2 regions of the Nitrospira sp. KM1 genome follow, and region 2 is predicted to be linked to the other one. Evidence: riboswitches for the same ligand, from Rfam matches in the RefSeq annotation. Region 2 holds a riboswitch; the other holds the start of a gene.

What was found. Region 2 has a riboswitch for cobalamin ahead of W02_RS02420 (ribonucleoside-diphosphate reductase subunit alpha). Riboswitches for the same ligand answer to the same signal wherever they lie in the genome.
Region 1: another riboswitch for cobalamin. It lies ahead of W02_RS03830 (TonB-dependent siderophore receptor); the one in region 2 lies ahead of W02_RS02420 (ribonucleoside-diphosphate reductase subunit alpha).

Annotation. Positions count from the first base shown of each region.
Region 1 covers NZ_AP022671.1:824,551-828,765, reverse strand. Annotated here, with positions in the region: gene W02_RS03840 (iron ABC transporter permease) at 1-897, shown strand, start outside; gene W02_RS03835 (ABC transporter ATP-binding protein) at 894-1,787, shown strand; cobalamin riboswitch at 1,845-2,108, shown strand; gene W02_RS03830 (TonB-dependent siderophore receptor) at 2,134-4,137, shown strand.
Region 2 covers NZ_AP022671.1:521,281-525,495, reverse strand. Annotated here, with positions in the region: gene W02_RS21720 (hypothetical protein) at 1-105, opposite strand, end outside; cobalamin riboswitch at 139-345, shown strand; gene W02_RS02430 (2OG-Fe(II) oxygenase family protein) at 567-1,232, shown strand; gene W02_RS02425 (MoaD/ThiS family protein) at 1,278-1,559, shown strand; cobalamin riboswitch at 1,615-1,820, shown strand; gene W02_RS02420 (ribonucleoside-diphosphate reductase subunit alpha) at 2,173-4,215, shown strand, end outside.

The DNA.
Region 1 (4,215 bases), 300 kb from region 2:
ACAAGCTTCCCCGGGACGGCCGATTCCGATGTGACCGCCACCATTCTGATGCAGGTGCGCCTTCCCAGGGTGTTGTTGGGATTTTTGGCAGGAGCGAGCCTGGCCGCGATCGGCGTCACATTGCAGGCATTGCTGCGCAATGCATTGGCAGATCCCTACGTGCTCGGGGTGTCGAGTGGAGCGGCGCTCGGCGTGTCGGTGGCCGTCCTTTTCGGCGTGGGTACGACGATACTGTCGGTATCGGCGTTGCCGCTATGCGGATTTTTGGGAAGCCTCATGGCGTTGGCCGTGATCTATCGTATGGCGGTGAGTTATGACCGTCTCCCCATCCACAGCGTCCTCCTGGCCGGCGTCATCTTGAATGCGATCTTCTCGGCACTCATCATGTTCATCACCTCGATCCTGGATCCGAATCGTTCGTTCGGGATGATGGCCTGGCTCATGGGGTCGCTGACGGCTCCAGCTCTTCCCGCATTGTCGGTCTTTTCTTTGTATGTGCTGCTGGGTCTATTTCTCTTGCTGAGACACGTCGGCGTGCTGAACCTGATGGCGTTCGGCGAGGATGCGGCGCGGTCTCTGGGCATTGATACCGAGCGGGTGAAACGGAATCTTCTTCTCCTATCGGCCTTGATGACCGGCGCCGTCGTGTCCTTCAGCGGCATGATTGGCTTCATTGGCATGGTGATTCCCCACGCCGTGCGTATGGTGTTTGGTGCGGATCACCGTCTCCTTATGCCTGCTTCAGTCTTGATCGGAGGCGCATTTCTGACGGTTGCCGACACACTTGCCCGAACGTACGCGGCGCCGTCGGAACTACCGGTGGGAATTGTGACGGCATTGGCCGGTGGTCCGTTTTTCGTCTATTTGTTGGTCTGGAGAAAGGACCGCATGTCGTGAACGCCTCCGTCGAGATGAATTTGCCGGCAGAGAACGAGTCACAGGGATCGGTCCCGCATGCGTTCGACGTTCGCGGCTTGCATTTCCGCTATGGGAAACAAGACCAGGCCGCTTCACCCTGGATCATCCGAAACGTCAATTTCCATGTCGAGTCAGGTCAAATCCTGGGAATCGTCGGGCCCAACGGGTCCGGAAAGACATCTCTGCTCAAACTATTCGCGAGGATTGCCAGACCCTCGAAGGGTTCCATCGAATTATTTGGACACTCTTTGTGGGATTTGACTCCGGATAAGGTTGCACGGTCCGTGGCATTCGTGCCCCAAGAATCCGATTTGTCATTTCCGTTTACCGTAGCCGAAACAGTTCTCATGGGGCGATTTCCGCATCGCCATCATTCCTACTGGGACATGGGATTTGGCTGGGACCGCCGAGACGATCGAGCGATCGCGCAACAGGCAATGGAGACCATGGATGTCTGGGGGCTTGCCGGACGAGCCGTCACGGAGCTCTCGGGCGGCGAGCGGCAACGTGTCATCATCGCCCGCGCGCTCGCTCAAGATACGAAGATCCTGTTATTGGACGAACCGACCGCATTTCTGGATCTGCAGCATCAGGTTGAGATGTGCGCGCTCCTGCGCAGGCTGAAACGCGACAGCAGCATGACGATTGTCTTGGTCTCGCACGATCTGAATATCGCCAGTCAGTCCTGCGATAGAGTTGCGGTAATGAAAGACGGGGCTATCCAAGCTTTGGGCTCGCCGGAACACGTCATGCGGGCCGATGTCTTGCGCCAGGTTTATAGTTGCGATGTCCTGATCGACCGGCATCCGGAATCTGGACTTCCACGGATTACATTACCGGGAGATCGATCCGCTCAGAGTTCGAGTTGATAGAAGAAAAGACGGGAAGGTTCGTGCCCGGCCACCCGTCATTCCGATCAGGGCATGGGATATTGAGGAGGGATTGTCAGACCAACGCCGTCGGTGACGGGGAAGATGGTGAAAAACCATCACGGTGCCGCCACTGTAAGCGGGGAGCGACTCTGCACGAACGCCACTGTCTAGAAATGTGACGACGGAACCGAGTGGTCCGTCGCATCGGCTGGTCACGCCGGTGCGGCGTGCTCTCAGCCGATCTCGCAAGAGGATGGGAAGGCGCAGAGAAGCATCGATCCGCGAGTCAGGAGACCCGACCGACGGAGCGCATCAACACCCTTCGAGCCAAAGGGAGGTTTCCATGTGTCAGGTTTCCGTCTGCCTTGTCATTCGTGTGCTGATTCTTGTGATCGGCCTCGCGGTTCCCGTTCAGACCGTCCGTGCGCAAGAAGTTGCGATGGCCGAGTCATCCGAAGTCATAGAAACTCAGGAAGTGGTCGTCAGTGCCACAAAAACGGAAACTCCCATAAGAGAAGTTACGAGCGCCGTCGAAGTGATCTCCGGCGAACAAATGCAACAGCGCAAGGTCAGAACCGTGGCTGAGGCGTTACGATGGGCGCAAGGGATGGCCGTATTTCAAAGCGGCGGACCGGGAACGAATGTGGATGTGCGGATGCGGGGAGGAACACCGGAGCAGACGCTCGTTCTGATCGACGGCGCCATCGTCAACAGTGCCACACTGGGCACCTATGATTTTGCCAATTTGACGAGCGACAACATTGAACGCATCGAAATCCTGCGGGGCAGTCAAGGCATGATGTGGGGTTCGGATGCCATGGGCGGCGTGATCAATATCACAACGAAACGTGGACGAGAGACGCCGAACGTCTCGGGCTTTGCAGAGTACGGATCGTTTAATACGATTCGCGAAGGGGCCACCGTTTCGGGAAAGAAGGGACCGGTCGATGTAGCCGCATCCCTCACTCGGTGGGATACAGCCAGCTTTTCCGCCATCAATTACAGACGCGGTGCAAGTGAACGGGACGGGTTTCATAACTGGCAGGGTTCAGTCAGGTTGGGAGTCGATCTTCCGAAAGACGGACGACTGGATTTTAATTTTCGTTGGATGGATGGAATTACGAACTTAGATGGATTCGCATTCACTGATCCTGCCGACGTGCTTGGCGCAAAAACGCAAAGCAAGCAGCATGTCTTTTCCGGCTCATATATGCAACCGATCACGGACTGGTGGTCGCAAAAGCTGACGTTGGCACGAGCAACCGATAATCTGGTGACGAGCTCTGGAACGCTTCAGCGTAATCTGGTCACTGGGTTTGAGGATACTCCGTTTGCCTTCAACTCCGAGATCAGCACCACCAGTAATCGAATCGAGTGGCAGCATGATTTTCAGGTTGCCAAGCCGGTAATGTTGACGGCGGGGTACCAATTTCGCGAGCAGCTTGGAGAATTTGTCGATACTCTGAACGGTACAAGCCTCATTCCTAACAAAGGCGTGAGCAGTAATGCAGGATTTGCCGAAGCCAAACTCAATTTATGGGACCGTCTGTTTGGAACAGCAGGGATTCGGCAAGACGAATACAATGTATTTGGAAGTGCGACTACATACCGTGTCACAGCTGGTTATCTAGTCAAAGAAACCGGAACCAAGTTGCGCGGCAGCTATGGAACTGGCTTCCGTGCTCCGACGATCAATCAGCTATTCTTTCCCGACTTCGGCAATCCAAATTTGAAACCGGAGAAAAGCAAAGGTCTAGATATTGCACTCGATCAATCGTTGTTTAATGACCGGGTACTGTTAAGCGCCGGGTACTTTTGGACCCGGTATCAAAATCTGATCCTGTCGGTGTTTGATCCAGCCGGATGTCCACCGGGAGGGTTTGGGTTTTGTGCTCAGAATATCGGAGCAGCTAGGGCGGATGGACTTGAAGCAAGTGCCAAGATCCAAGTGGTTCGTGACCGTCCTTGGATCAAGAGCCTGGACGTGCAGTTCCAATACACGTATACGAACACCGAAAATCTGACTGATAATGCGAACACCCGGCTGCCCAAATGGCCGCTCCATCAATGGTCAACCATAGTCAGCTATCAGCCTGTCGAATCGTTCAGAGCCAATCTCGAGGGCCGATATATTGGGCAGCGGTTCAATGATACATTTAATGATCAACCGATTTCGTCTTTTTATGTCTGGAATGCGTCGGCCACCTATGACGTCAGTAAGTCCGTCCAAATCTATGGAAGAGCCGACAATATTTTTGGCCGCCGGTATGAAGAAGTCTTGTATTTCGGAACGCCCATCAAATCGATATTCGGCGGGGTACGGATCAATTTCGACGTGCCGTTATAGTCCGAGGAGAAGCAACATTTGTGAGCCTGGACGGCGGATCGGCAAGAGCCGTCGTCCCGGCTTGCTCCGTGGAGGTCA
Region 2 (4,215 bases):
GCCGCCGAATTCCTTCGCCCGTGTTTTCATGGCTTGGATCGCGAACAGTTTTTCGTGTGAGGGCTCTCTCACTGATTTAATGATGATCGCTATCAGTTCAGCCATTCATGTCCTTGACTTGAATTGGTTCAGAAATATAGACTCCGCCCCGTTGCTGGTCTCTGAGATCGTTCAGAGAATAAAGAGGGAACCCGGTGCAAATCCGGGGCTGCCCCGCAGCGGTAAGCGAGAACGACTCCACCTTCGCACTGACTCGTCAGAGTTGGGAAGCGGTGGAGAGTAGGAACGCGGCATACGCCGACACGCTCGCAAGCCCGAAGACCTGCCAGCATCCGGCTCCGGAGAGACAACCGGTGCCTGTTAGACCTTGATGCCTCGTGGGAGGGCCGTGGGTCTGAGCTGGTACGGACTCGTCTCTTCTCTTCCGTTCTAAGTTCACGACCACATCCCCTTCACAAGGATTCTCGTTATCCGCGGGGATGCAGGTCGGTCCGAAATCCACACACATTTCGGCTGATCCTCTCCTCGTCCGGGAACCTCGATGGACCACGGGATCGGTCGGCAATGTGACGCCTGAAAACGAAATCTCCATCAGACCACTCTTTGCCACGCCGCTGCTGGTGTTTACCGTTGTGGACCACCGTCGCATCAACGCCGAGCTTTCTCGTCTTATCCTCGAACGAGAAACCTCTCAACCGAGTTATTCAGACGACGAGGTTGTCGGATGGTCGTCTCCTCATGATCTCTCCATGCTGGAATGGGCTGCCGATCCGCTTGAGCTTCTCCTTGGTCAGGTCACCCAAGTCGCCACGTGCATGACAGAGTTGTCAGAACGATCGAGTCTCCACGCGCGGCAACCCGAGTGGCGAGTAGCCGAATTGTGGGCCAATGTACAGCGGAAGGGAGGCAGCAATGCTTGCCACCCACATCCCGGCAGTTTTTGGTCCGGCGTGTATTACATCGACGTGGGCGACGTCTCACAGGGAGCAAATGGCGGAGAATTGCAACTCTATGATCCGCGAGGATGTCTGCCGCGCATGCTAGCCCCATATCTCCGATACAGCGTGCCAGAGCTCCATGACGCAGGAGCGAGTGTCTCGTTTACCCCCTCAGCCGGCCAATGCCTGCTGTTTCCCGGCTGGCTGTTTCACGCAGTCACGCGGTATACGGGGAATGCTCCTCGTATCAGCATCGCCTTCAATCTCGATCCGATTATTCACAAAGGCTCATGAGAGAATCGCGCCAGTGCAACCATTACCGAAAGCATCCGAGGCCTCATGATTAAAGTCTTAATATTTGGACTGACGTTACGAACCGCACTGGATGAGCATGAACTGGACATTGAGACATCACTGCCCACCACCGTGAAAAAATTGATCGAAGATCATCCCCCTCGACTGGGGGCGCTCCTCCCATTCGTGATCGATCGTGAAGTCGTCATTATTGTGAACAGACGGATCGGATCGGAACACTCGATCGTAAAGGACGGTGACGTCGTCAAACTTTCCTACCACTCGCAAAACCAAGCTCATGATGGTGTACGCGACATTCCAACGTAACCATTGAGACACAAACAGCGCGGAGTATGTCTTGACATCGCTCGGAATCGACTATAGACTCCCGCCCCGTGCTGGTTCTCCGAAATACTCGGAGACGAAGAGGGAACCCGGTGTGAATCCGGGGCTGCCCCGCAGCGGTAAGCGAGAACGACTCCACCTTCGCACTGACTCGTCAGAGTTGGGAAGCGGTGGAGAGTAGGAACGCGGCATACGCCGACACGCTCGCAAGCCCGAAGACCTGCCAGCATCTGACATTGGAGAGACAACCGATGTCGGTTTGACCTGGAAGCCTCGTGGGAGGGCCATGGGTCTGAGCTGGTACGGATCTCTTTCCTTCCTCCGTCCTCGGTTCACGACCATCCCCTTTCATAGCTTCCCGTCACCCGTGGGGGTGAAGGTCGGCTTTACACGCCCTGGCGTCGTCTCAAAGGGCAGTGTTAGCTGATGTCGGCTCCTCACGGTCAACCCGCAAGGGTACATCCTTTGCGCAACCACCGAACGAGGAGGCATTATGGCCAACGATCCCGCCCAGCAGGTAGATCCCCAATCCGTTTCTCCTGCAGCCTCAGCGCACCGGGCCAATGACAGCGGAACATCCTCGTCTCCTTCAACGATGCGTGTGCGCAAACGCAACGGTTCGATGGAGGCCGTCGATGTAATGAAGATCGTTCGCGCTGTCGAACGCTGTTGCACCGGTTTGACGGATATCGATCCGCTACGAATTGCTACCAAGACGATCAGCGGACTCTACGATGGCGCGACGACCAGGGAACTCGACCGTCTCTCGATTCAAACGGCCGCAGGGCTCATTGTAGAAGAGCCGCAATATTCCAAATTGGCCGCACGGCTGCTCTCGACCTACATCGATAAGGAAGTCCGCAATCAGGAGATCCACGCCTTTACGCAATCCATTGCAGAAGGGCAACGCCTTGGACTCATCAATGGTCGCCTCGCGGCGTTCGTTTCTCAAAACGCCCGTAAGTTGAATGATGCGATCACGCCGGCGCGGGATCGGGAGTTCGAATACTTCGGCCTGCGCACCATCTACGACCGCTATCTGCTCAAACATCCGATCAGCCGGCAAGTCATCGAGACTGCCCAACACTTTTTCTTGCGTATTGCCTGCGCACTGTCTGAAACGGTCTCCGATGCCCTGGAATTGTACCGGCTGATGTCCGTCCTGGAATATCTGCCGAGCTCTCCCACCCTCTTCAACGCCGGAACGCGGCATGAGCAATTGTCCAGCTGTTTCCTTCTCGATTCGCCGGAAGATGCTCTGGAACAGATTTACCAGCGATACACAGACGTGGCCATGCTGTCGAAATTTTCCGGCGGTATCGGCCTGGCCTATCATCGCGTCCGCTCCCGCGGTTCGCTCATCGAGAGCACGAACGGCAATTCCAGCGGAATCATTCCCTGGCTGAAGACGCTCGACGCCTCCGTGGCGGCGGTCAATCAAGGAGGAAAACGCAAGGGAGCTTGCTGCGTCTATCTTGAACCATGGCACGCCGACGTCGAAGAATTTCTCGAGCTGCGCGATAACACCGGTGACGAGGCTGCTCGCACTCACAATCTGAATCTCGCAAACTGGATTCCGGATCTGTTCATGGAACGCGTGGAACAGGATGCAGATTGGAGCCTGTTCGATCCGAAAGACGTCCCTGAACTCCCCGATTTGTACGGAGACGCTTTCGTGCAGGCCTACGAGCAGGCTGAACGCGATGGACAGGCCGTCAAGGCAGTGAAGGCGCGCACATTGTACGCGCGGATGATGCGCACCCTTGCACAGACTGGAAACGGATGGATGACGTTCAAGGACACATCCAATCGGACCTGTAATCAGACCGCGAGATCCGGGCGCACGGTCCATTTGTCGAACCTCTGTACGGAAATTCTCGAAGTCACCTCCCAAAACGAAACCGCGGTCTGCAACCTCGGGTCCATCAATCTGTCTCGGCACCTCTTCACCGAGCCTGGCGGGACGGTATCGTTCGACTTCACCAAGCTGGCGCAGACCGTTCGGACGGCGGTCCATCAACTCGATCGCGTCATCGATCTGAATTTCTATCCGATTCCTGCGGCCCAGGCTTCAAATTTTCGCTGGCGGCCGGTCGGCCTCGGCGTGATGGGCCTGCAGGACGTGTTCTTTCAGTTGCGGCTGCCGTTCGACAGCGCAGAAGCAAGGCGATTGTCTTGTCGCATCGCCGAGGACATCTATTTTCATGCCCTGTCGACCTCGATGGATCTGGCGATGACCAAGGGTCGTCATCCTGCCTTCGACGAAACGCGTGCCGCAGATGGTCAGCTCCAGTTCGATGCTTGGAGTGTCTCCCCTTCCGAGCCGGAACGGTGGGAAGCCTTGCGAGCTCGTATCCGCACACACGGTTTGCGGCATTCTCTTCTTATAGCGGTCGCACCGACCGCGACGATTGCATCTATTGCCGGTTGCTATGAGTGCATCGAGCCGCAAGTGTCCAACCTATTTAAGCGGGAAACCTTGTCCGGTGATTTCCTGCAGGTCAACCGGTATCTGGTCTCCGATCTGAAACTGAGGGGCTTTTGGACCGAAGTCATGCGTAACCGATTGAAGATGGCCGAAGGATCGGTTCAATCATTCGACGATCTTCCCGATGACTTGCGTCTGCTGTATCGCACC